DNA from 2 places in the Vibrio sp. AH4 genome. Region 1 is predicted to be linked to the other one. Evidence: riboswitches for the same ligand, from Rfam matches in the RefSeq annotation. Region 1 holds a riboswitch; the other holds the start of a gene.
What was found. A riboswitch is a leader RNA that binds a small molecule or an ion and turns the genes downstream of it on or off. The one in region 1 is predicted to bind cyclic di-GMP.

Region 1 (3,419 bases):
AATCGTTGAATATGGTGCGCATAGCCAAAATCCAAGGATTGAGTGATCGCTTGTTGCAGGCAGTGCATCTTCGTTTGACCATTCCAGAAATAACTCGGCAAAGGGCGCCGAGCACCAAAATGATTGCGAGTTTTGTAATGAGGCATGTTGCTCCAATACATACCGCGTACGTACTCTCTCCACCCCAAAATTTGACGTACGAAACCTTCGACTTGTGCTAAAGAAACTTCGCCTTGGGCAGCTCGATAGGTATCAATCGCAGCGCCAATTACCTCTTGTGGGGAAAGTAATTTGCAATTCAATGCAAACGATAGACGGCTGTGATAAAGGCTCCATCGATATGGGTGCTGTGCCGTCATCGCATCTTGAAAGCGGCCAAAATTGGGTAAAGCGCATTGGCAAAAATGCGCCAATAGAGATAAGGCTTGCGCACGATTTATCGGCCACAGTAATGATTCTCCGACGTTGCCGATCGATTTAACGTTATGACGTTCAAGTCGTGATTTGATGGATGAAATGGAGTTATCAAAGCGAAGCGGAGTGGGCAAGTGCAGCAAATCAGGCGCTTTCAGCTTATTGCGATTCTCTGCATCAAAATTCCACTGCCCGCCTTCTGGCTTGTTTTCCGATTCCATTAAATAGCCAAAACGTTTACGCATGCGGCGATAAAAATGTTCCATCAATACCGCTTTTCCCACCGGAAATTGTTGGGGGATCTCCGCAAATGGCAACAGAAAATGTTCCGTATCGACGCAACCAATCACCACTTCGGGGATACGTAAATTCGCCATCTGTTCTAGTAAGCGGTATTCATCTGGTCTTTGGTATTGAAAGGCATGGGCATTAACCTGATGGCAAATATGCTCAATTAAGTGTGGTAAGTCGGCAAACTCTGCGGTGGCATCCAAATCTAAATGCAGAACGTGATGTCCTTCTGCCGTCAAACGCTCGGCAAACGCTTTCATTGCTGCAAAAAACGCACACTGTTTCTGGGTGTGGTGACGTACATACCACTGCTCCTGATGCAGTTCTGCAATCAAGTACAGCACCTCTTCTCGTGGTTCAGCAAACCAAGAGTGGGTATGGTTGAGCTGATCGCCCAATATCAATCGTACAACCGGGTAACGCATTATGTTCCTTAAGCCGCATTTTTATTCAATGTCGACATTGGTTTTATTAAGAGTCACTTTATCTACGAGTGGCAGGCCACGCCGATCACTAAATCGCTGTTCTATTTTCGAAACAAACCCTGCTCTATCCATTTTATCAATCAAATAAACACCTGATATTTTGTATGAGAATTGGTTATTTAACTCTAAAAATTAAGCCTGAGAGCTTCATTCCACAAACGTTGTCTTCGCTTAGCCTTATTGAACAAAGTTAGTTAAATTTGCTACCGATCACATTTCGGCAAACCATTTGAAAAAATGGGACGCAAAGCCTCCGGTCTGTCGGTTCGAGAAAAGCTCAACAAACGGTTTTCTCAATCTATGATAGCGGGGTCGCCATAACCATATTGCATAGTTATGCCTTGCTGAGTGTGGTAGGACTCAGAATACCTCTGAGTTCTGTCAGCCAACAAAAAAGAGTCTGTGATGAAAAAACAACCTAAATTGACCGCAATCGCTCTGATCCTTTCTGGTATCAGTGGATTAGCGTATGGACACGGTTATGTGTCAGCAGTGGAAGACGGTATTGTAGAAGGGCGCGTTACGTTATGTAAATTTGCCGCTAATGGTACTGGTGAAAAAAACACTAACTGTGGTGCGATTCAATATGAACCACAAAGCGTTGAAGGCCCAGAAGGCTTTCCGGCTGCTGGCCCACGTGATGGCAAAATTGCCAGTGCTCAAAGTGCACTTGCCGCTGCGCTTGATGAACAAACGGCCGACCGTTGGGTAAAACGCCCAATCCAAGCTGGACCACAAACCTTTGAGTGGACGTTTACGGCAAACCATGTCACTCGAGACTGGAAATACTACATCACCAAGCCAAACTGGAACCCAAACCAAGCCCTATCACGCGATTCTTTTGATCTGAATCCATTCTGCGTGGTCGAAGGCAACATGGTGCAACCACCCAAACGCACTAGCCATGAGTGTATTGTGCCTGAGCGCGAAGGTTACCATGTGATTCTTGCGGTATGGGATGTGGGTGATACCGCGGCAGCCTTCTACAACGTGATTGATGTAAAGTTTGATGGCAACGGTCCTGTATTACCTGATTGGAACCAAGCAGGACAGATCATCCCAACCATGGATCTGAGCATCGGTGACACCGTGTTTACACGCGTTTTTGATGCGACCGGAGAGAACCCTGCGTACCGTACTGAACTGAAAATCGATTCAGAAACGCTCACTCAAGCGAATCAGTGGTCACACGCTTTAGCGGCTAAAATTAACCAAACACAAAAACAGCAGCGTGCTGGCCAGCTCAATGGTGATCAGTTTGTTCCCGTTTACGGGACTAACCCGATTTACCTAAAAGAAGGCAGCGGCTTGAAGCGTGTTGAAATTGGCTACCAAATCGAAGCGCCACAGCCTGAGTATTCACTGACAGTTTCAGGTTTAGCGGCAGAATATGAAATTGGCGAACAGCCTGTTCAACTTGACCTAACGCTAGAAGCACAAGGTGAGATGAGCGCAGAGCTCACCGTTTATAACCATCACCAAAAACCGCTAGCAAGCTGGACTCAGGCGATGACCGACGGCGAGCTCAAATCAGTAACCTTACAGCTGAGCGAAGCCAAAGCGGGTCATCATATGCTGGTTTCTCGCATCAAGGATCTTGATGGCAACCTACAAGATCAGCAAACGCTAGACTTTATGTTGGTTGAACCACAAACGCCACCGACTCCGGGAGATTACGACTTTGTTTTCCCGAACGGTTTGAAAGAGTATGTTGCGGGCACCAAAGTGCTAGGTTCGGATGGCGCGATTTACCAGTGTAAAGCATGGCCAGCATCAGGCTATTGCCAACAGTGGACAAGCAATGCCACTCAGTACCAACCAGGTACTGGTAGTCATTGGCAAATGGCGTGGGATAAACTCTAATTGCCCCTCTAAAACACAAAATCCCTCAGCCACGCTGAGGGATTTTTTATTTGAGCTAGAGACAAATCTCATCGCTTATAGTGCGAAAAAGTCTCAAGGTTAAGCCTCGTTTTACTCTTCATCCATCTCGCAATCGGTACAGCTTTGCAAAGCGATTTCGTGTTCAAACACCACCGTTTCATTACCTTCTGCCAATAGCTCAGCAATTTCATCCGCGACTTCTTGTTCATCTTCCGCTTCAACTTGATTCGCTAACTCTTCTTCAGAATAACCGTAGAAGTTTAGCAATAAGTAGTCACGCGCTTCTTCTTTGGTACAAGTCACGTTCACGGAAAGGTCAGGCTCAACGTTGTCTTGCGCAAGAAT
Region 2 (3,419 bases), on a different contig from region 1:
TGCTTACATTGTGATGCCGCAGCGCAGCCAAAAAGAATCACGCCATCTCTTTATCCGTGAAGCTCAAAAGCTGTGTCAGAAAGAATTTAAACGTTGGTTTACATTAACGGCTGAAGTCAATCCCATGATGCGCTACTTCCGTGATCGTGAATTACCGATCCCCACTTTATATTTGATGGGGGAGAAGGATTACATGTTTATCCACCCGGTGAAGGAGATGGTGGCGCTGCATGCGCAAAGTGAACTGTATGAGATCCCCAATTGTGGACATGTATGTAATGTGGAACAGCCTGAACTGTTTAACCAGCGTTCGATAGAATTTATTCAGCGCCAGATCCGTTAACGCCGTCACTCATTATTTTGGGCAAACCCACACTGCCAACAAACGCTAAATTGTCCCTCATGGCTTTCGCCGCATTGAGGGCATAACCAGTGAGACTGCTTTGGTGGATTAAGAAACTCAGCGATGATTTGCTCGGCAGCGGTTTTCTGCTGAGGTTTCTTTAGCCAAAGTGATGGCGCGCTGCTGGAATCCATCGGGAGCTCCCCACGCAGCGCAAAGAGCATCTCTCCACGCAATTCACACAAAATCCCTTGTTGATGCAACAACTGCATCAAGATATGAGCCTCTAAAGGATGATTTGCAGTATAAATTTTCATCATGGTTGATGGGGTTTAAAAGCCTATTTTATAGGGGATGATATTGGCCGGCGTTGAACTTTATTCATTAACCATTTCACCACCACGGGGAATACACCTAGCAGCACAAAAGAGGCGAGCACTGGCGCAGAAACGATCTGACTCAAGCTAGAGATGTCAGCCAGTTGAGTACCTGCATTGAGATAAACCGCGGTGCCAGGCAGCATGCCTAATTGGCTGACCCAGTAGTAACGCCAAATGGAAATTGGCGTGAGCCCCATGACTAAGTTAATCAAAAAGAAGGGAAAAATGGGAATTAAGCGTAGCGAGAGCAGATAAAAAGCCCCATCCCGTTCGACACCTTGGTTAATGGTTAACAGCTTATCGGCAAATTTAGCTTGAACCCAATCGCGCAATAAAAAGCGGCTGCTGAGAAAGGCAAGTGTTGCACCAATCGTACTTGCAAAAGAGGCGAGCAGCAGACTGAGCCAAAACCCAAACAGTGCGGCACCCAATAGGGTGACGACAGTGGCACCGGGGACCGAAAAGGCTGTCAGTAGGACATACAATACAAAATAGATAAATGCGGCTTGCACAAGATGTGCATCAATGTAGTTTGCCAACTCGGCTTGCTTGGCTTTGGCGACATCTAACGTGAGATAGTGGCTAAATTGTGTCACCAAGATCGCCGTTATCGCGATCAAAATAAGGGCAATGATGAGCTTTTTGTTCATGAGCGGTACCTAGTCAGCACTTTGATATTGAAGCTTTTGATGGTGATAAATGGAATACCTTATCCCTTAGTCATGAAAGCGATTGCCTCAAGACTTGGGTATAAGTATATCTACTCAAAATAAATTCGCCCGATTGGTGTGAACAAGGGCTATGAAGTAGAAGACAGGGGATGCAGCGTATTTCTTTCAAAAAAATAACGCGCCCGAGTGGACGCGTTATCAGATTTTACTCAAGGTATTCATACAAACTCGGCGAGGAAAGACAGACTCAAAACGAGAAATCAAAGGTGTCTTAGTAGTTCGTCACGACGATTTTGTGGGATCACTGACCAATGTTTACCTTCGATTGCTCCCTCTAAAGCCCATAACAGCTCAAGGCTAACCTCTGCCGAATGGGTACGTTGAATGGCTTTATATGCTTCAACAGAACCGAAAGAGTGCAAAGACTCGACGCTTTCGATACCGGCTTTCTTGAGCATTCTTTCCGTTGCTAAACGCAAGTTGGGAAGATCTTTCAAACGGTCAGGCTTTGCTTGTGCTTGTGTTTCACGTTCGGTCTTAGCGACCTCAAGCGCAATACGAGCTTCACTTAAGATAGAGGCTGGATTACTCCAACAATCATCAGGTAGAGCGTAGTACTTAGTCACGACAGGAAAGCCACGTTTTTTATAAACATAAGGTTCATAACCTTGCTGTTTGAACTTTTCGATTGTGGCATCGTCTGCACGGATGTGCAGCGTATCGTTAACCACAAGCGCAAACATAGTTTCGTCGACGAAAATACCAAAGCCACCAAACATTGAACGAGATTTCACACGTCCTAGCTGCTCAAAGAGCCGCATTGAATCTTTTAATACTGGTTTATCCATGCTGTTAGTCTCGGAGTATTGTTACATACGCCACCAAATCAGGTCCGAGAAAATTAGCAAAATCATGCAACTGCCGTGTCAATGATGAGTCAACATAGTGTATGCATTTTTGCCATCGGTAACCCCGCTACCTACCTATGTTCTGGTTTAGGCCGGAGGCTTTGCGTCCCACTCTTTCGAATGGTTTGCCCTGTGCGTGACATTTTTCCTGATAAAAAATAACCAAACTTGGGTCATTCTCACATACTGATATTTCAATTGTGAGAATGAGCCATGTTAATAATACTCGCTCTACATTAGTTTTGTCATATTTATGTGACAAGCTTTCAAATATAGGCTCTGTGAATTGTCAAGAAAGTTAGGATTTTGTCAAGTCTTTCACAGTGTCGCGTTCGACGATCTCAGGATGCATCTCGAAAATTCGGCGCTCGTGTTCTTTATCTTTAATACGCTCTAAAAGAATTTCGAACGCATTTTTACCCACACGACGCTTAGGTTGGTGCACGGTGGTCAGTGGTGGAGAGAAGTATTCGGCCAGTTCGATATTATCGTAACCAATCACGGATATTTCTTCAGGAACACGAATTCCTTTTTGTTGCAAACGGCTCATAAGACCTAATGCCATGGTGTCGTTGAAGCAGAATACGGCAGTTGGACGCTTATCCATAGCAATGATTTTGTCGGCAGCAAGGACTGCGGTATCACACTCAAAATTACCTTCTAGAATCCAATCTTCATTCACGGGTAAGTGCGCTTCAGCCATCGCTCGGCGGAAACCTTGAATACGCTCTTGGCAAGCGGCTTTGACAAAATGACCACTTAAACAGGCAATGTCTGTGTGTCCACGATCCGTCAGATATTTGGTCGCGAGATAGCCACCTTCCTCTGAGTTATCGATGATTTTATCAGCGTGCGACGTTTCTGGACCCCAATCCATGATCACTTTTGGAATGTCTTTGTGAGCGTCGAGCATTTCCTGCAGCTCTTGAGTCAGGTCTGAACACATGACTAAAATGCCATCCACACGTTTTTCGGCCAGCATGCGAATGTAATCACGTTGTTTTTCATAGATGCCGCCCGTGTTACACAGAATCAAGGTGTAGCCTTGACGGTAACAGTAGCTTTCCACACCATCGATCACTTCAGAGAAAAACAGGTTTGTTGATTGAGTCACTAG

Region 2: linked by a shared signal. The riboswitch ahead of MKA69_RS12170 (TfoX/Sxy family DNA transformation protein) and the one ahead of gbpA (N-acetylglucosamine-binding protein GbpA) in region 1 are both predicted to bind cyclic di-GMP.

The regions. Positions count from the first base shown of each region.
Region 1 covers NZ_JALAIV010000003.1:437,446-440,864, reverse strand. The annotation lists gene MKA69_RS15040 (cryptochrome/photolyase family protein) at 1-1,130, opposite strand, end outside; cyclic di-GMP riboswitch class I at 1,400-1,510, shown strand; gene gbpA (N-acetylglucosamine-binding protein GbpA) at 1,596-3,053, shown strand; gene MKA69_RS15030 (hypothetical protein) at 3,165-3,419, opposite strand, start outside.
Region 2 covers NZ_JALAIV010000001.1:2,652,469-2,655,887, reverse strand. The annotation lists gene MKA69_RS12185 (alpha/beta fold hydrolase) at 1-343, shown strand, start outside; gene MKA69_RS12180 (putative signal transducing protein) at 349-660, opposite strand; gene MKA69_RS12175 (TVP38/TMEM64 family protein) at 684-1,373, opposite strand; gene MKA69_RS12170 (TfoX/Sxy family DNA transformation protein) at 1,655-2,242, opposite strand; cyclic di-GMP riboswitch class I at 2,357-2,442, opposite strand; gene purR (HTH-type transcriptional repressor PurR) at 2,601-3,419, opposite strand, start outside.